2 regions of the Undibacterium sp. GrIS 1.8 genome follow, and region 2 is predicted to be linked to the other one. Evidence: predicted binding sites of a transcription regulator. Region 2 holds the regulator's gene; the other holds the start of a gene.
The links. Region 2 encodes FliA, which starts transcription of late flagellar genes. Its sites were predicted from a motif close to CTAAAGTTTNNNNNNNNNNNGCCGNTA; they were not measured.

Region 1 (10,501 bases), on a different contig from region 2:
ACTAACTGATCTAGCTTAGAAACAACGTCTTGCTTGATTCCTCCAATGGAGCCCGCCGCAGATAGCGCCTCTGTGGTGGATACGGGTCTTGGCAGGTTATCGACCCCTGGCAACATGATAGTCGTTAGCTCGTTCGGCTAGCGCCGTATGCTTGTGACAGCTTGCGGCTAGATTCAGAACTTTTCATTAAATTGGCTAATTGCGCCATCCAAGGCTCAGTCAAATCTCTGATTTCTTTATCATCGGCCAGAATTTTTTTGATGATTTGAATTTTTTTATTTCTCAAATCTGGTGGAAGTTCTGTATTCACCTCATTCGCTTTTAAAGTCTGCACTTGGGAAGAGCAATCATTCTCTAACCTGGCCAATAAATCCCAGTCCCCGGTACGGGCTGCATTGAGCATTTGGTCCGTTATATGGGCAACATTTTCGTAAATCGACATCATTTTCATGCTATCCATCTGCATCAAGCCTCAAGAAATTTGGATGGGCGAGGAGCAAGTGCATCTACTTGCTGTGGTGGTCTTACTGTTTCTAATTCGGCGGTAGCTGATACCGGAGCGATTGCTTCCCAAGTACTTTTTAAGTCACGAAGTAAATCGCGTATTTCAATTAATATTTCTGCTTTATTTTTTAAATTGGCGACCACTAACTGATTGCCCATGTAGGCATAAAGCGAGTCAAGGCTGAGAGCAATTTCACCACCGACTTTTTTATCCAGACTTGCGCGCAAACCATTTTCGATAATCGAAATCGCTTTAGAAATAGATTGACCTTTGGCCGCAATATTGCCGGTTTCAAGATTTTGCAATGCGTTAGAAATTGCTGTAATAGCGCCGTCAAACAGCATAACAATCAATGTATGTGGGCTGGCTGCAATGACACCAGTTTCCATTCCAACTTTTGCGTAGGCATTAGCACCGCGAGTCTGTGATGAGCCAAACATAATGGTAGATTCCTCTTTTGAGCTTCGATTTATGCTTTGAATTATTTTTCGTTAAGCAAAAAAATTCGCGTAATAATTATTTTGAGCTACCCGTTAGTGCCGATAACTGCTGGGTCAAAAATGTACTGGTGCTATTTAAACTACTAATAATCGAATCCAAGGCCGTAAATTGGGCACGGTAACGCGCTTCGACATCAATCAAGCGACTATTAAGCGTATCCGTCTGTTTGCTAAGGTCTTTAAGGGTGCGATTGACACCGTCCGTGGTGCTTGCAATCGTTCCAGAACTTCCTAAAAAACCGTTGAGCAAAGTAGTTAATTTGCTGGCATAGCCGATTGAGTAGTTGACCGTACCACGGGCACCGACCGATCCACCCGCGACCAGGATTTTTAATCCTTCAGTGTTGGTTCCCACAGCACCAGTTAAGGTTTGTCCAGATCCACTTACTTGTGTCCCATTGAGTGTACCGGCTACATCGAGCCCGGCGGTACCGTTCAATTGTGTTCCAGCCAGACTTGATGCGCTAGTGCCGGTGCCATCCGCTAATGTCACGTTAGATGAAGAACCATAACTTGTTGACTGCAATACTAATTGACCGCTGCTATTGATACTGGCTTTAACAGAAGAACCTATTGCTGAAAACGCAGATGTGGTGTTAATCGCTGTTTGTACTGCAGTCGCTAATTGAGCTGGCGTGTAGCTACCGCTTGGAATGGCGACACTGGCATTCAGATTGTTGAGTGTTACGTTTAACGTCGTATTTGCATCAATCGTGGTCGTACCAGGCAAAGCTAAACTACCCGTCAAACTACCTTGAGTCGCAATTTGCGTCACATTAAGAGCGTAAGTACCTTCTTTGGTCGCTGAAGTTGAGCCAGCGATACTAGTCAAGCTATCGCTAGTCTTGCCGATAGAGGCAAACAAGCCGCCAACGTCACTAAAATTATTTGTTAAGGCCTTACTTAATTTTGTAGAGTCGACAGACAATGAGCCGTCTTTTTGAAAAGACACACCAATTTGGCTTAAAGTAGTTAAGCCACCACCCAAGCCGTTGACTGCAGCCGACAAAGAATTGCGAATTTGATTTTGTACGCCTTGAGTTGTTGAATCTCCCAGCAACAGGCCGCCTTTTTGCGTGCTGCTATTGTAGGAGGTGAGGCTGGTGATTGTCGCGTTCAGCGCATTGTAGGCTTGAACGAAATTAGTCACGCTATTTTGTACTGCGCCAGAATTTGTCGTTACCGAAATACTTGTCGTACCAGCTTTAGTTAAATTCAGAGTAACACCTTGTACGGCACTGGTTACAGTATTGGCGGCGCTGGTGATATTAATGCCATTCACTTTAAGACTGGCATTTTGAGCCGTACTGATTTCAGTAAAGTTCTGCGTTCCAGAAGGATCGTAATTCAGTAAATTAGCTACAGCAGAGTCACCTGTCGCGCTGATTTGTAAGCTAGAAGTCGCACCAGTTTTGGCCGAGCTAAGCACCAGATGATAAGGCGTAGCGCTACCGTCACCGACGATAGAGGCATTGACACCGATGCCAGCAGAGTTGATAGCGTCTCTGATGCCCTGCAATGAATTGTTACTACTATCGATCGTGACAGTGCCTGTCGTTTGCGTTGTATCTTGTGTAAATGTTGCACCACTTGGATAGGTACCATTCACTGCTGTGCCTGCAATCGTACCGAACTTAAAAGAAACGGTCGCAGATGTGCCAGTCCCGATGGCGTCAGAAGAGCTGACCTGGCCAGCACTTGAAATACTTTGATTTTGGGCAAGCTGGTTGACTGTAATGCTGTAGGTTCCCGCTGCTGCAGATACCGCAGCCGTTGCGGATGCAATCGTTGAGTCACCAGAGGTTGCAGTTAACGACTGGAAGACTGAGGGATTACTTAGGTTTGCAACAGCACTTTGAAATGAACCTAAGGCGCTATTGAGAGTTCCGTAAGCTGAGAGCTTGGCTTGGTAGCTCGTTTGTTTTTTCGCCAGACTGGTCAAAGGCTGACTTTCCACTTGCATCAGCTTGCTGACGAGTGAATTAACATCAAGACCTGAGCCTATACCTGTAGATTGAATGGACACCTGATTCCCCTTTACGAGACGATACTTTAACTAATTATCGGCAAAAGCAAACCAGACTTTAGAAGGGGATTTACCTGCCTATTTCAAAACTGAACGTTTTTAGCATTTCAGGCGCTTTGTTTAATCAATAGCCCCAGTAGTTTATCCAGGGATTTAGAAATTTCCAGTACTTCTTCGTTCGGTATCTGGCGTAAAACTTGTTTGGTCTGTTGATCAATTAGCTTCACAACGACATGCTTAGAATCAGGGTCAATACTGAATTCCAGGCCCTGTGAGCTAGATTGTAGTGCTTTGTTAATGTCTTTGACCGCGCTATCGACTTGATCTCTGGTTGCTTGTGTTTTGGCTGCCGGAGTGATGGCTTGCGCTGTTTCTGTCGGCGTTGATGCCTTGACGGTAGATGTGGTGGCAATATTTCCAGAGGTAGAGCGATCTGAAACAGTTTGCCCTGATGGTAGTTGATTACCAGTCGAAAGAGCATCCATGATTGTTTCCTTTAAGTAAAATTCCCCTGGTCAAAAAATGACCAGGGGATTGCACTTTTCAATGAAGAGTTAAACCCCTGCCATTGATTAACGCAACAGAGCCAACACACCCTGTGGCAAGGCATTTGCCTGTGCCAAGATCGCAGTACCCGCTTGTTGCAATACTTGACCACGTGTCAAGTTGGCAGTTTCAGAGGCGAAGTCTGTATCTTGAATACGGCTACGAGATGAAGTCAAGTTTTCCGAAGTTGTTTGCAAGCTGCTGACAGCAGAAGCAAAACGGTTTTGGTAAGCACCTAAGGAAGCGCGTGAGCTATTGACTGATGCCAGAGCAGCATCAATTGTTGCCAATGCTGAAGTCGCACCTGAAGCAGTAGTCAAATCTAATGAAGATAAACCTGCACCAACCGTAGCCGTAGCCGCTGTATTACCAGCACTCAAGCCAGAAGCTGTTGCACCAGCACCCGCTACCGTTGTTGTACCTACTGCAAGACCGGTATTGGCTAATGTTGCATTGCCTTTAGTTGTAATAGTGAAGCCTGCATTCTGTGAGCTAGTAAAACTTAAAACACCAGCAGTATTCGTTGCAGTAACACCAGTTTGTGATGTTTTGGCATTAATTGCAGTAGCCAATGCAGCACCTTGCAACGTTGCAGTTGAGCCACCAGTAACCGCACCGATGTCAACACCATTAATAGTCAGTTCGCCAGCTGCAAGTGAATTGCCTGTTGTGCCTGTAATGGTTGTGCCGGATGTTGTGCCTGTACCGCCATTTGCCAAAGTGATACCAGAAGAGCTTGTCGACGACAATTTAACTGTACCAACTGTAGTAGTGACGCCAGCTGTTGCTGCTGCAACACCAGTAGTCAAGCCCGTTGTTGTGTCATTAGCGCCAGCATTAGCCGATTTAGTGATCGTGATATTTCGTGCATCGGCTGCGGCCAGAGATACGGCACCAGTTGTGCTGTCAAATGTTGCTGTAACACCTGTTTGGCTTGATTTTGCATTAACAGCTGCTGTTACTTGAGCGCCGCGTTCTGCTGCAGATCCTGCTGCTGCCAGTGCACCAATATCAACACCGTTGATTTTGATGTCGCCAGCAGCGACTGCAGTAGCGAAACCAGTTGCTGCCGTGCCTGCCAATGTTGTAGCTTGTGCCGTTGCAGTAACACCAGTCTGGCCGCTGACTGCATTAATCGCAGCAGCTTTTGCGATAGCGCTGCCGCTTGATGCTGTGTTAGACACGCCATCAGAGCTAGTTGCGCCAACATTAAAGCCGTTAATGACCAAATCGCCGGAGTTGAGACCACCAACTGCGTTAGTGCCGCCTGAAATACTAGCGGAGTAGCTAGAATTAGAGCCTACACCTAAGGATGACGTGTGAGCGCTGGCGATTGATGCAATGTTGATCTGATCGTTTGAAGTACCGTTTGCGCCAACTTGGAAAGTTTGCGCAGTGAAGCTACCATCAAGTAAGTGCACGCCATTGAAGTTAGAGGAGCTAGCAACACGGTTGATCTCAGAGATCAACTGATTGGATTCGTTATTGATCGCAGCACGATCAGATGCGCTGTTAGAGCCGTTGGCTGCCTGAACAGCCAGATCACGAATACGTTGTAAGTTAGTACCGATTTGGGCTAAATCACCCTCGGCCGTTTGCGCTAGTGAGATACCATCGTTCGCATTACGAACAGCTTGGTTTAAACCACCGATTTGAGACGTTAAACGTTGAGAAATCGCCAAACCCGCCGCATCGTCTTTTGCGCTGTTAATACGCAAACCTGAGGACAAACGTTGTAAAGAAGTCGCGAGGGAGTTTTGGGACGTTGTTAAATTGCGTTGCGCATTGAGCGAGGCAATGTTGGTATTGATGAATGAAGCCATGGTGATACTCCTTACCTAAGTTATTTGAATTGGCGAGTGGCCTTAAACTTTGGTCTGTCTTGTTAAGACTACAGGACCGCCGTTGCTATCAGGTATCGGACGGATAGCTAAAAAGTTTAATGAATTTCCCCAAGTAAATATTTTATTTAAGGTGTAAAGTTTTATTTACTTGCCCGCTAAACGGCATCAATTCAAATTACTTGAGGGTGAAATTGATCTTATTTTCGAGATAGATTATCAATAAATTTTGTTAATCTTGATAAAAATAAGACAACTGAGCATCCAAACCAGCGATGTCTGCAATAAATAAAAGTCTATTCTGGTAGTTACTTAATGTCACGTTGATCTCTCCAATACACGCATAATTCATCGGAGTGGATTGAGATAAGGCAGTTTCATTGTAAAAAATACTATGATGCTGCTAGTCGTGTGGACTAATTTATTCGATTATTTTCATCGTTTTATCCTAATTTTTTTATACTCTATATGAGTATTTTTAGGTGTCCATATATTCATTGGTTAGTAAGGGGTTTTTGATGAAAATATGGGGGAGTATATGGAAATAGAGCGTTTTCACATGTCGTAATGATCGCGCTGTGTCTTATTTACGATTGCTATTCGTTTTCTTTAGTACTAACGAGTTGCACGTTATCGCTGGCATAAAAGGAAATCAAACCATGAGGTTAGTCGTGTCATGACCACGGAACACCAAGTCTTGGAGAACCAGCTCTCTTCGCCTGCACAAGCACTTGCGGCAATAGATCAATTGTTGGTCATGGCCAAGCAATACATGCAAGGCGGTAATCATTTGAAAGCACAAGAGTGCTATGAATTAATCCTGACGCATGTCCCGGAGCATGATGATGCCAATTTTCAATTGGGGCAATTAAGCTTATTACAGGGCGAGCAATTGACTGCGCTTACATATTTTGAGCGCGCGATTCAAGCTTCTCCGACCACGGATAGCTACTGGTCTGCCTACATCGCTATCTTGCAGTCGCTAGGTGATGACAATGTTGTTGCAGAGGCTATCAAGTTGCGTGAACAGTTTTTTAGCAGCAATATAAATAGCAATACGGCGCCGGCGCCAGATCAAACCGAGAACAATTCCTCTTTAACAGCATCTACTCAGAATCGATCTAGTACAAAACTGAGGCCGCTGACGTCCAAAAAATCGGTGGTGTTTTCAGAGGGCGTCGATCAATTGGTCAAGTTGTATGAGAAGGGTGCGTATAAAGAAGTAGAGCGTTTAGCAAATAAGCTGACAAAAAAAAATCCCCAGCATGGTTTTGCATGGCGGTTTTTGGGGATTGCACTGCTTGAGCTTAATCGTAAAGAAGAGTCGTTGACGTCGATGCAGCGAGCGTTGCGTATTTTGCCTGATGATCCAATTGCGCATTTCAATCTGGCACTCGCTTACACGCAAATGAAGAATTTCTCTTCTGCTGAGCAGCACTATAAGCAAGCGATCCAGCTAAATCCTGAGATGCTGGAGGCTTACAATAATTTAGGCAATCTGCTCGCAGCCCTATCCAAATTTGAGGAAGCTGAGTCTTGTTTTCGAGACTTGATTCGATATAAGCCAGAGTTTGCTTTAGCTCATCTTAATTTAGCAAACGTACTCAAACAGAGGGCGCGTTTGCCAGAAGCAAAAGCTGAGGCGATCCTTGCAGCATCACTTGCGCCTGATATGGCGGATGCGCACAATTGTCTGGGAGGCATTCTATTTCTATTGAAAGAATTAGATTTGGCTCTGTTGCATCTGCAAAAGGCTGTCGAGTTGAGGCCAGATTTTGCATCTGCCTATAACAATCTAGGTACGGTGTATGTAGAAAAACGCCAATATATCGAGGCTAAGGCCAGTTTTAATAAAGCCTTGCATTTTGATCCCTTGATTAGCGTCGCATACCGTAGCTTGGGCATTCTTGGTAACTTTCTTGCTGAACCAATAGCGGATTCTGAACGACTACTTCGTAGAGCCATTGAGCTTGATCCCAAAGACCATGGTGCCAATACAGCCCTATTATTTTTATTGAGTGAGGCGGGTACTCTTACCGCAAAAGAATTGTTTCAAGAACATTTACTTTTTGCAAAACGGTTTGAATCAGCTCTAATCTCTCATTGGCCCGTCCATACCAATGATAAGACCAGTGATCGCTGCTTGCGAATAGGCGTTGTCTCTGGCGACTTTTATAACCACGCAGTAGCCACATTTATTGAGCCCATACTAAAACATTTGTGCAAGTATGACCTTGTCGAGCTATATGCTTACTATAACAATCAAGAAGAAGATCAAGATACCGCTCGCTTGAAGTCGTATTTTTCTAGCTGGGAAGTCATACAGTCAAAAAATGATGATGAGGTTTTTAAACAAATCTTAGAGCATAAAATTGATATTTTGGTCGACCTCTCTGGGCATACGTCGATGAATCGCCTGACACTGTTCGCCAGAAAGCCTGCACCAATTCAAGTTACCTGGATTGGCTATCCTGGCACCACAGGTTTGTCAGCAATGGATTATTTTATTGGGGATCATTACTTATTGCCTAATGGGCAATTTGATTCTTTATTTTCAGAGAAAATTGCCAACATTCCATGCAGTGCGCCATTTAACCCTAGTACTGTTGCATCCGATGTCGCTCCACTTCCGGCAATTGAAAAAGGCTATATTGTGTTTGGAAGTTTTAACCGGATTGGGAAAATCAATGATGCGACGATTGCACTTTGGTCGAAGCTAATGGCTCGATTACCGACATCAAAGATTTTATTAGGCTCTATGCCTCAGACGCTGAATCCAAGTGCGATTACAGATAAGTTTGCCGCCCACGGGATATCGTCAGATAGGATTAGTTTTTACGGCCGTTCAAATATGACTGATTATCTCAACTTGTATCATCGTATTGATATGTGTCTTGATACCTTTCCCTACAACGGCGGTACGACAACGCATCATGGACTTTGGATGGGAGTGCCAACCTTATCTTTGATCGGTGACACCGTACCGTCACGATCTGCCGCAGGCATTATGGGGCAGGTAGGTTTAGATGATTTTCTTGCGACCAGTGAGGAAGAGTTTATTCATAAGGGATTGTTCTGGTGTGCGAATCTCGATTTACTCTCTACCATCCGATCCACGCTTCGCACTAGGTCTGAAAACTCAATCAAGTGTCATCCAGAGCTACTTACTGATTCTGTATATCGCGCTTTCAGGTATATGTGGGAACGTTGGTGTAACAACTTGCCAGCCTGTTCTTTTGATCTCGCAGAATTAGATGATAAGAAAAAGCAGGCTGATTGATGAGACACTTTATTCAACATGGCTTTTGTCACATTTATTTTAAGTGGGCATAAAATGATCAATAAAATTCCTGATGAGCCAATTTATGTCACCCAGCCAGTGCTGCCGCCATTGGAAGAGTTTATTCCTTACCTGGAGCAAATCTGGAAAAATAAATGGCTGACAAATAACGGTCCTTTCCATCAGCAGCTAGAGGAAGAGTTATGCAAGTACCTCGGCGTCCAGCATATCTCTTTGTTTACCAACGGGACGATCGCTTTGGTGACTGCGCTCCAGGCGTTGCGCATCACTGGCGAAGTGATTACAACGCCGTATTCATTTGTAGCGACTTCTCATTCACTATTGTGGAACGGTATCAAGCCGGTCTTTGTGGATGTTGATCCTATTTCCTTAAACATGGATCCAGATAAGATTGAAGCCGCAATTACTCCGCAAACTACGGCGATCATGCCAGTCCATTGTTATGGACATCCATGTGATGTCGAGCGAATTGAAAAAATTGCAGACAACTATGGACTGAAATTAATCTATGACGCTGCCCATGCCTTTGGCGTTAAATCTAAACATGGAAGCATTTTGAATTACGGTGATTTATCTGTTTTAAGTTTCCACGCAACGAAGGTCTTTAATACCTTTGAGGGCGGAGCAATCATTTCACCTACGGCAAAAGCGAAATTACATATTGATCATTTAAAAAACTTTGGCTTTGTTGACGAAGTTACGGTTGTCGCCCCAGGTATTAATGGCAAGATGAGTGAGGTCAATGCCGCATTTGGTTTATTGCAATTAAAAGGGATTGATGCCGCGTTAGAAAAACGTAAGGAAATCGATTCGATTTACCGTCGCAAGTTAGCAAATGTAAAAGGAATCAGATCATTGTCCTTTACCGGCGAGCACGCCGCAAATTTTGCCTATTACCCTATCTTAATCGAGCAAGACTACCCAATGTCACGCGACGCGTTGTTTCAAAAGCTTCGTGATCATAATATTTATGCCAGACGATATTTCTATCCTTTAATTAGCGATTTTCCTATGTATCGGGGTTTGCCATCTGCGGCCCCAGCTAATTTGCCTGTCGCTAGAAAAGCATCTCAGCAGGTACTTTGTTTGCCGATTTTCCCTTCGCTGACTATTGAACAACAAGATTTTGTGATTGATTTGATCGCTGAATAATGACAACAATTGCCATCATGCAGCCTTACTTTTTTCCGTACCTTGGCTATTTTCAACTGCTAGCCTCGGTAGATAGATTTGTAATCCTTGATGATGTCAACATGATTAACCGCGGTTGGGTCAATCGTAATCGTATTCTGGTTAATGGCGAGGCGCACACGATATCAATACCACTTATCGGAAATAGTCAGAACAAATTAATTTGTGAGTTATCTATTTTTGATGAATCTAAATGGCGTGAAAAGACCTTAAAAACAATTACTCAGTCTTATTCGCGTGCCCCATATTTTCGTTCTGTAATGTCTTTGATTGAAGAGATTTTTGGCTATAACGAGAGTTCTCTGGATAAATTTCTACTTCATAGTCTAGGTAAATTTGTCGATTATCTTGGTATCTCAGTTGAAATTATTTCCAGCTCAAGAAAATATGGGAATAATCATTTGAGAGCGCAAGATAGAATTATTGATATCTGCCAAAAGGAACAGAGCCAGAACTATATTAATCCTATTGGTGGCGTTGATCTTTATTCAAAAGAGTCATTCGCTAAACATGAGCTTTGTCTGCATTTTTTAAAAATGAGAGAGATCGAATACAAACAATTTCAATCTAAGCACTTACCATTTTTATCCA
Region 2 (10,501 bases):
GCAAGAAAATAACCGCACAAATGGTATTTTGATTAACCGCCAGTTCACTCGTAACCAAAGTGCACTGAACATACTCCAGCAAAACAATCCTGCAGGATCAATGTACGGTCCAAACGGACAATCAACAGTCAAAAACATGCCGGGTCGAGGCGTAGTGGCAGGTTAATGCAGCTTAATTGAATACAACGGAGTAATCACTTTTGCCAACTTTGGCTTGCCTAGTAAACTCCTGAAATCAAAATCAGAAAATATTCTTTGATAGCTACATGCACTTCTATAAGCTATCAAATTTAACATACTCCCCCATCAGCACCTCCCAATATGGCTTATTGCCCAATGATTGTCTGGACGATTTAAATATACTCATAGTGAGTATATTTTAACCAAGGATTCATATTTGATTGATGATTCCACTCGGCTAAGCAAAAAAACATACGGAGCGACGGGTTCGTCGCTGTATTTTTGTAAGCGACTCTGTATATTCCACCTGTATATTACATGCAGATCCCAGCTTCAATTGGCTCTTTTATCGGCAGATGTTACCGGAACGTCAACACCCGATTCTGGCAAAATAGCCAGAATAGTGACCGTTACGCGTCGATTTCTGGCCCTGCCATCCGCGGTATCATTTGATCCGACTGGCATTTTCGGTCCTTGTCCAACGGCAGTCATGCGATTTTCATCAACGCCGTTTTCCGTGAATAATCGGACGACAGTACTGGCACGCACGGCGGACAATTCCCAGTTAGATGGAAAATTAGTATTTTTAATAGGTAGATTATCGGTGTGCCCCTCCACCTGAATGGCGTGATTGTCCAGCTTTAACACCGATGCAATCGCCTTCAATGCCTGATTTGAATCTTCGTTCAGCTTTGCCTCGCCCGGGGCAAAAAGCACACTTGCATTAATTTCTATCGTAACGCCACGACTTGTCTGTGTGACTCTTACTTTACCCTCTCTGACCAAGGGCTCTAAAACAGCCAGAATATCGCGTGCGATCCCGGTCATTTGCTCACGCTCTTTGCGTAAGGGCTCTGTATTTCTGGGTTTGATGATGGGAAGAGGATCTAACTTAATCGCAGGCTCTAAGTCGGTATCTTTTTTAGTCGGCTTAACTAATACCTCTTTACCAAACGCCCCTGTAAGCGAATTAGACAGCACACGGTACTTGCCTTCGTTGACCGATGAGATAGCATACATGACGACAAAAAAAGCAAATAACAAGGTAATGAAATCGGCGTAAGAAACTAACCATCTGTCATGGTTGTCACTCTCTTCATGATATTTCTTTCTGGCCATGGCTAATATCAGTTTTTATGGTTTGCCAGGCGCTCTTCCACCACTCGAGGACTATCGCCAAATGCGATGCTGTAAAAAATATCCGATAACATTTCGCGCCTTACTACCTCACGATGGACAATTTCTTTCAGCTTGTTACTGATAGGTAGGAACAACAAATTTGCCAGGCCTACACCGTAAATTGTCGCTACAAAAGCGACTGCAATCCCGCTACCGAGCTTACTGGGATCACTCAGATTTTCCATCACATGGATCAGGCCGAGTACCGCGCCTAAAATCCCGATAGTTGGCGAATAGCCGCCAGCCGCTTCCCAAATCTTGATGGCTTGCCGTTGCTCCATTTCGTATAACGACACGTCAACTTCGAGAATATCTTTTATGCGGGCAGGATCAATACCGTCAATAACAAGGCGTAAACCTTTGCTTATAAAAGGATCTTTGCTGGATTCCATGTAACGTTCAAGGCTCAAAAAACCTTCGCGGCGAGCAACTACGCTCCAGATCAATGCCTCTTGTATAGTTTTTTTACTGGTATCGACTGGCATGGAAACAATCCATTTCAGCATCCTGACACCACGGATAAACGTGGGCATCCGGCTTTGCAACAATACAGCGCCGATCGTGCCGACAACAACGATGACAAATGCAGCAGGCTGCACTAAGGAGGATAAGCGTCCGCCCTCAATCAGTTGGCCTGAAAAGATGCCGACAACTACTAAGATAAATCCAATTAGGCTAGCCCAGTCCACGCTTTCTCCCTTAAAGAAGCCCTGAGTCGGGCTACTGCCTGGCTATGAAGTTGCGATATCCGGGATTCGGATACGCCCATGACGGCGCCTATCTCTTTTAAATTGAGCTCTTGTTCGTAATACAAACCCATGAGTAGCTTTTCTCGCTCGGGCAAACTATCAATCGCGAAGATCACAGCATCACGAAAATCGCCATGCAAAAGATCTTCTAAAGGATCGCCTGAACGATCGTTACAGTAATGATCGAGGAAATGCTCTTTGGTATCTGCATCATGAAAATCTTCGTAATACACGAGTTGATGTCCACCACTCTCACCCAGCAAATCCTGGTATTCGGCCAGACTCAATTTCAGCAACTTAGCAACTTCCGTTTCTAGCGGTGGACGTCCCAATTTTTGCTGCAATGCGTTCATTGCGTTTTCAATTTTGCGCATGTTTTGGCGCACACCACGCGGCAGCCAATCACTGCTGCGCAATTCATCCAGCATTGCACCGCGTATGCGTTGCACTGCATAGGTTTCAAATTGTGCGCCGTGATTATCTTCATAACGGTTAACGGCATCTAGCAGACCTATCATACCGGCCTGCACTAAGTCATCAACTTCGACGCTGGGGGGCAATCTCGCTTTTAATTGATAAGCGAGTCGCTTCACTAGTGGAGCATGCTCCGTAAGTAGGGAATTTTTATCTGATTTTCCGCTAGCGGTGTACATAATCAATCAAATTCCGAGACGAATACCTAACTCTGGCAATCCATGTAAACCTAATGTTGAGCGGGCTGTTGATCTTGCGGTCAAGGCAAGCCGCTCAGCTAATTGAGAAAACGCAATAGAGGCACCCGCCAATGGGAATGCATCAATCACCGAACGACCTAAATGCGCTGCTTTTTTCATGTGATCGTCCTCTGGCACGTAGCCAACAAAATGCAAAGGTACTGCTAAATATCGACTAGCCGCTTGTGCCATATTGGTATAAACCAATCGTGCTTCCGGTTCTGTTACACCCGATACTAAAATACCATAAGAACGACGGCCTACACGGTTATTGACACGTTTAATCAAACCATAAGCATCTTTAATCGTGGCCGCATTGGCAGATACTTGTATTACGACTTCGCTCTCTTCAAATGAAGCTAGCGGGAACGCATCATCGCCATCAATTTCGCTGTCCACAATGACCAAGTCCGCACTGTTTGCAGCAACATCAAAAACACGGGATAAACGCTTAGTATTTTCGGCGGGCAATCGCGCCAACGCAGTCGCATATTTTGAGAGCATCGTCACAGATAAGCCTGCTGATACAATTTTTACTGCCTCTTGCATTGTACGCCGTTGTCTTGCAACGTCCAACAAGGTCTGCTCGGTATTTGCATTGAGCCAAGCGCCAATACTATTGGCCGAAGATCTGGCATCAACCATCAAGACTTGCTGCCCTTTTCTCGCAAGAGAAGCACCTAAATTAATAAGCATGCCACTTTTTTCTTCGTCACGCAAAGCGGATAAAAACGTGAGCACACGCGGTCTTGGCGCCTCTAACATCCGGCGCAAGCCTTCTGCCTGATCAAAACTAGCCAAAAGACACCTCCCGCAAACCATTATTGGTATTCGCGGCGGAAGCCATAGCCGCATTTGCCATCACCATCGGTAGCTCTTCATCTTGCAATCGATAGGCAGATGTCTCTCGTTTTAATTTGAATGCGCGATCAACCAGGTACTGCTTGTTTGCGATGTGCAAATCCTCAGGCACACGCTGGCCACTGGCGAGATAATAGATATGAAGCTTTTGACGAATCGCGATATCTAACACGCCGCCGATAGTCGCGGCCTCATCAAGCTTAGTCAAAATACATCCCGCCAACCCGCTACCCTGATAAGCCCGAACGACCTCACTAAGTGTCTCGCCTGTAGAGGTCGCGTTTAAACACAATAAGCGTTTTACATTGGCATCTGCACCAGACAACATAGCAACCTGCTCTGTCACCATTTTGTCGCGTTGGCTGACGCCGACCGTGTCGATTAATACGGTATGTTTATTTTTTAGTTCAGACAAAGCAATCCGTAAATCAGATTCATCTTTAACCGAATGCACCATCACACCTAATATTTTGCCGTAAATACGCAATTGTTCGTAGCCACCAATACGATAACCATCCGTCGTAATCAATGCTAGTTTGGCAGGGCCATGGCGCATCACGCAACGGGCAGCGAGTTTTGCTGTGGTGGTGGTTTTGCCTACGCCTGTAGGGCCAACCAAAGCATAAACGCCGCCTTTTTCTAAAATTTCATTCTCATTATTGATAGTGGATAAATTGCGATTTAAAATCGCTTTAATCCAATCCATACTACTAGCGACGGTTTCAGATTCTGGCATTTTATCGACTAGATAACGGGATAAGCTTGCGCTGAAACCCGTTGCCAGCATCTCTCGCATTACTTCTGCCTTTTGAGGTTGACGTTTTTGGGTGTTCGTCCAGGATATCTCTGCCAATTGCGCTTCCAGCATACCGCGCATAGACCGGATTTCAGTCATCACGTCGGCTAACTCACCGGCGCTGACTATGTTATCTAGCACGTGTGGCTGAGATTTTGAGAGCAGAGGCGATTCGCTGGCTTGCCATCCCTGTTCAGTCTGCTGCAACCGCGGTGGAAATTTGGCCGTCTCCGGGATCGCACGCTGATCCGATGATGTCGCAATTGAACTCATCGTCTCATCTGTCATCGCTAGTATTTCTACTTTTCCATCGACGTTCCGATTAGAGAGAATGACTGCATCCGAACCGAGTGCATCCCTCACCATACGAATTGCCTCGCGCGATGTATTCGCTGAAAATTTCTTCACGTTCATAATTGCCCTCCAACCAGGCTGGTAACTCTAATTGTTTTTGTTTCTGGTAATTCTGCTTGCGATAACACTTTTAACTGCGGCAAAGTACGCCTCAAGAAACGCGACAACAACGCTCTTAAAGGACCCGGCACTAACAGAACCGGCGCTAAACCCATCTGCTCTTGATGTTTTGCTGCTGCCTCTGTCTGAGTTGCCAAGGTATCTGCCAATCCTGGTTCAATACCTGCGCCATCAGAGCCACTCGTTTGCAATGCTTGCATCAGCAAACGTTCGAGCCGGTTATCTAATGTCATCACCGTCAACTCATTGGTGGACGGGAATATCTGCTGCACAATTGCCCGACCTAATGCAATGCGAACGTAAGTCGTCAGCTCGTTTGCGTCTTGGGTATGCATGCCATGCTCAGATAAGGTTTCGATAATGGTGCGCATGTCGCGGATATGCACACCCTCGATCAATAGGTTTTGTAATACCTTCTGCAAAATAGACAGTGGCAATAGTTTAGGCACCAATTCCTCGACTAACTTTGGCGTGTCTTTTGCGAGGTGGTCCATCAATTGCTGAACTTCATGACGACCCAGCAGCTCAGCCGCATGCGATGTAATTAAATGGTTGAGATGAGTGGCAATGACAGTACCGGCATCCACTACGGTATAACCCATAGTCTGGGCTTGCTCCCGCATGGCAGCGTCAATCCAGGTTGCAGGCAATCCGAACGCTGGGTCTGTCGTAATCGGGCCAGGCAAAGTGCCAGATACCATGCCGGGATTAATTGCCAGATATTGCCCGGTAATCGCCTCACCGACGCCGACCTCAACGCCTTTTAGCGTGATCTTGTACGCCGATGGCTTAAGCTCTAAGTTGTCTCTGATGTGCACAGGGGGCGATAAGAAACCTACCTCTTGCGCAAACTTCTTGCGGATTCCTTTAATTCGTCTAAGCAGCTCCCCTCCCTGCCCTTTGTCAACCAAAGGAATGAGGCGATAGCCAACTTCTAAACCTAAAGTATCTACTGGCAGGATATCTTGCCATGTTGCTTCTTCCATTTCAGACGGCGGAACTGGCGCTGCAACTTGCTCTTCGGGCGTGGGGACGACATCCGATTTTTTGGTTAATAAGTAACCGCCACCGATCAGAAGTAAAGCTAACAATAAAAAAGCTACATGTGGCATGCCTGGAATCAGACCCATGCCACCAACGATGCCACCTGTAATGAACAGCACCTGTGGTTTAGCAAATAATTGGCCAATCAGTTGACCGCCAATATCCTGATCACTGGCAACCCGAGATACTACGATACCTGCCGCTGTTGAAATAATCAGTGACGGGATCTGCGCAACCAGACCATCACCGATTGCCAGCAAAGTATAGTTTTTTAGGGCTGTTGCAAAATCCAGATCATGCTGCACCATACCTACAATTAAGCCACCAACAATATTGATGATGGTGACCATAATGCCCGCCACTGCATCACCACGAACATACTTACTAGCACCATCCATCGCACCATAAAACTCAGCTTCTTGCGCGACTTCGGTACGGCGACGACGTGCTTCTTGTTCCGCAATCAGGCCCGCATTTAAATCCGCATCAATCGCCATTTGCTTACCAGGCATCGCATCCAATGCAAACCTGGCACCGACCTCCGCAATACGACCTGCACCTTTGGTCACGACGGTAAAGTTAATAATCGTCAAAATAACAAAGACTACAATACCAACCGTATAGTTACCGCCAATCAGAAAATGTCCAAAGGCCTCAATCACTTTACCGGCAGCATCTGGACCGGTATGCCCCTCGGTCAACACTACCCGGGTTGATGCCACGTTGAGTGATAAGCGCAACATCGTGCTGACCAATAACACGGTTGGAAACACCATAAAATCAAGTGGCTTGATGGTGTATAAGCTGGTCAGTAAAACAATGATTGCTAGCGCAATATTGAAGCTAAAAAAGACATCGAGTACAAAGGCGGGCAGCGGCAATATCATCATCGCCAACATCATGATGATGAGTATCGGCGCAGCAATGGCCTTGTTACTAAATATGCTCATCCAGGCGGGTAATTTCAAACCATTCATGGATTAGCTCCGGCGGTATTCGCTGGTTGAGGAGCGTTGTTTGGATCAAGTTCAGCAGGAACTGCTAAATCGAAAGGCACAGATGGCCTGAGGCCGCCATGCTGACGGAATGTTTTTAACTGGAAGACGTAAGCCAGAACTTCTGCAACGGCCGCGTAAAGTGTCTCTGGAATTTCGTCACCTAACTCAGTGTGCTTAAACAAAGCACGTGCCAAGGGAGGCGCCTCTAGCAAGGGAATATTATTTTCTGCAGCCAGTTCACGAATTTTTGCAGCGACGGCATCAGCACCTTTGGCAACCACTCTCGGCGCACCGTTGCTACCATCTTTATATTTCAAAGCGACCGCGTAATGCGTTGGATTGGTGACTACGACATCGGCTGTCGGTACTTCTGACATCATCCGGCGACGCGCCATTTCGCGCTGTTGCGCGCGGATTTTGGCTTTAATCTGGGGATTACCGTTGGCTTCTTTTGATTCTTGTATCACTTCTTGATGGGTCATTTTGAGCTTGTTGGCATAACTCCACATTTGGTATGGAACATCAATTCCGGCAATCAATACCAAGGCACCGACGATCGATAAAAAACAGATCGCAAGCATGGTTGCCATGTGTGCGCTGCCAGCGGCCAAAGGCTCGGAAGCAAGGCCGAAGATGGCATCTTTTTGATTCATTACGACGATCCAAGCAACCGTTCCGACAATCAGCGCTTTGAGAATTGCCTTAACTAACTCCACACCGGCCTTGGACGAAATCATATTCGTCAGACCAGACAAAGGATTCATACGACTAAAATTAGGTTGCAAGGCTTTAGCACTAAAAAGCCAGCCACCGATTAATAACGGAGATCCAATTGCAACCAGCATCAACAAACCACCGAGCGGAGCAAAAGCGAGCAACACATCCATCAAGATCATGCCGATGTGCGAAAACAACATATCGTGATCAAACGCTAAAGTACGCTCCATCGATAATCCATCGATGAGCATATGATTCAACTGCCTGATTAAAGAACCGCCAGACATCCATAAGCCAGCGCCCGCGGCAAGCAAGATCGTGCAAGTAGACAACTCTCTTGAGCGCGGGACATCGCCCTCTTCACGCGCCTGCTCTAAGCGCTTGGGCGACGCCGGTTCGGTTCTTTCGAGATCGCTATCTTCGGCCATTACCGACTCCCATCTATTTCTAAGAAGCAAGCAAAACGCTGCTATTACACATTTATACAAGTGTGATTATTGGCGATGTTGCATTCTGTAGATGCGCCGAACAAGTGACGATTTACCCCCTATTTCAGTAAACCCAAAAAATCAGAGCAAGTGAGATGTGACGTAAACTTAGATTTTCAGAAAAGACAGCTTTTTTAAAAGCGACGAAGCACTCTTGATCTGCACGCGCAATGGCGATGGCGTGATTAGAACAAGCAATATTGAAGAGCGAAATCAGAGATAGAACGATGGCTTTTATCTATCGTTCAAATAGTTGAATTAAACGCCAATACCCTATAGACCAATGAATACATGGACACTTAAATATACTAATTAGGAGTATAAATTTAAATCCGATAAGAAAACAAACAAAGCGCGAACCGCAATGATTTAGTAGCAATACATATAGTGCTTAGCCGCGTCCCTAGAACGGACTATCCGCAAAATCTTCCTTTATAAGAAATTTGCACCGTCAGCTTCCCAGTATCACTCCTTGCACAAATCGAAATTAGTAAAGCCTGCCGTATAATCTTTTTCCATGATATGGCGTTTTTCGATACCGTCACACGAATACTCTTTTATACAAATAGAACATGCCTCGCTTCTTTTGCCCTTTACCGCTTACCATCGGCGCCTCGATTGATCTGCCTACAGATGTCGCTCACCATATATTTGTCTTACGACTTTCTGCTGGCGAGAACATTTCTCTATTTAATGGCGAAGGCGCCAGTTATGTCGCCACCTTGGTGTCCGTTACAAAAAAAAGTGTTACCGCAGAAGTCAAAGTATTTTTACCGGAAGAATGCGAACTACCATTTGCCTTGACTTTGGCGCAGGCTTTGCCGGAAGCATCCAAGATGGATTGGATTATTGAAAAAGCGATTGAGCTTGGCGTGACGACCATACAGCCATTGTCATCCCAACGTTGTGTGGTGAGATTATCGGCAGAGCGTGCTGAAAAAAAGCTCGCTCACTGGCAAGGCATTATCGTCGCTGCGGCGGAGCAATGTGGGCGTAATCGCCTGGCTCATTTATCTCCAGTTATGGATTTGCCTAAATGGCTGGCACAGCAAGATATGCATAAACGCATTTTGTTATCGCCCAGAGCAGATAAATCGCTTGCCGACTGGGCACGTCATCACCCCGCGCAATCAGTCAGCCTGATGATCGGTCCTGAGGGTGGATTTTCTGATGATGAAGAAATGCTGGCGATCAGACAAGGTGTCTTGACCCTGAGTATGGGGCCACGCGTCTTACGTACAGAAACCGCAGGTCTGGCGGCGATTGTGACATTAAATGCGGCGTGGGGAGGGATGTAAAGTACTGCGGTGCTGCGATTATTTTTTGTTTGAAATGATTGTTTGAACTTACTCTCTTGAACTAATCTCTCAAGTTAATCGCAGTCAAGCGCTTTTGCAGCCGCTGTTTTTTTAAAATAACGTGCATAGCCGCATGCATTTTCTCCGTACAAATCTAATTTCGTTTTATCGGCACCAGATTCCAGTAAAAACTGGATTGACTGCAACTGATCATATTGCGCAGCAACCATCAATGGGGTAGAACCGCGTGCTTCGCTAAACGGCACATCAATCTCAGCACCATGCTCTCGCAATACACGCATACTGCGCACAGCGCCGACATAGGCAGCGTAATGCATGGGCGTCCAGACCTGATTGCTGGCTAATCGCATGTCAGCACCAGCATCAAGTAAAACACCAACCACTTCAACCGCGTCGCTACTAATCGCATCAAATAAGGCGCTGCGGTTTCCCATTCGGTAACCTGCAGCGCTAATGACAACTGGCGTCACATCGTCAACACGTGCGCCACTCGATAATAATAATTGCACTTTGGCCAAATCTTTTTCTTGCGCAGCCTGCATCAAGCTGGTTAGTCCATCGTTGTCACGCCGATTTGGATCAGCACCCTCAGCAAGCTTTGCCTGTAATTGTGTATATGTCTCGGTTTGTACAGGCGCCATTTCTGACTGCGCCTCGTTACGAGCAGGATCAAACACCGATAACAAAAATTTGATCAAACTCCATCCTGCAATCGTGACAAAAAACAATAAAAAGATGCGCCCTAACCAAGGATTCCTGCGCTCAGCGGCATTACGCAAAGACGCAGCCTCCGCTAGCTTTGTCAAATCTAGCTGATATAGCGGTTTTGATTTGTGCAGCAGGCTCTGCCAGTGGATCTTTGAAGACTCGTTCAATGCAGAACCAACCAACAAAGGAAAAACTAAATCGCCATCAAATACTCTCACTACTAATTTCCAAATAATTTTTTTGTTCTTACCATCCGCAGCACCTGAGGCTGGCAA

Region 1: fliD (flagellar filament capping protein FliD) is a predicted target of FliA. The motif match lies at 3,067-3,093, and genes of this name have one in related genera.

What each region holds. Positions count from the first base shown of each region.
Region 1 is NZ_JBEONQ010000017.1:47,623-58,123, forward strand. It holds gene fliK (flagellar hook-length control protein FliK) at 1-116, opposite strand, end outside; gene AAKU64_RS10065 (flagellar protein FliT) at 125-451, opposite strand; gene fliS (flagellar export chaperone FliS) at 466-945, opposite strand; gene fliD (flagellar filament capping protein FliD) at 1,022-3,031, opposite strand; gene AAKU64_RS10080 (flagellar protein FlaG) at 3,139-3,516, opposite strand; gene AAKU64_RS10085 (flagellin N-terminal helical domain-containing protein) at 3,604-5,400, opposite strand; gene AAKU64_RS10090 (O-linked N-acetylglucosamine transferase, SPINDLY family protein) at 6,095-8,698, shown strand; gene vioA (dTDP-4-amino-4,6-dideoxy-D-glucose aminotransferase VioA) at 8,753-9,871, shown strand; gene AAKU64_RS10100 (WbqC family protein) at 9,871-10,501, shown strand, end outside.
Region 2 is NZ_JBEONQ010000014.1:10,718-21,218, reverse strand. It holds gene AAKU64_RS08570 (flagella synthesis protein FlgN) at 1-166, shown strand, start outside; gene motD (flagellar motor protein MotD) at 514-1,299, opposite strand; gene AAKU64_RS08560 (flagellar motor protein) at 1,308-2,048, opposite strand; gene AAKU64_RS08555 (RNA polymerase sigma factor FliA) at 2,030-2,761, opposite strand; gene AAKU64_RS08550 (MinD/ParA family ATP-binding protein) at 2,768-3,622, opposite strand; gene flhF (flagellar biosynthesis GTPase FlhF) at 3,615-4,892, opposite strand; gene flhA (flagellar biosynthesis protein FlhA) at 4,889-6,973, opposite strand; gene flhB (flagellar biosynthesis protein FlhB) at 6,970-8,139, opposite strand; gene AAKU64_RS08530 (16S rRNA (uracil(1498)-N(3))-methyltransferase) at 8,772-9,497, shown strand; gene AAKU64_RS08525 (ankyrin repeat domain-containing protein) at 9,572-10,501, opposite strand, start outside.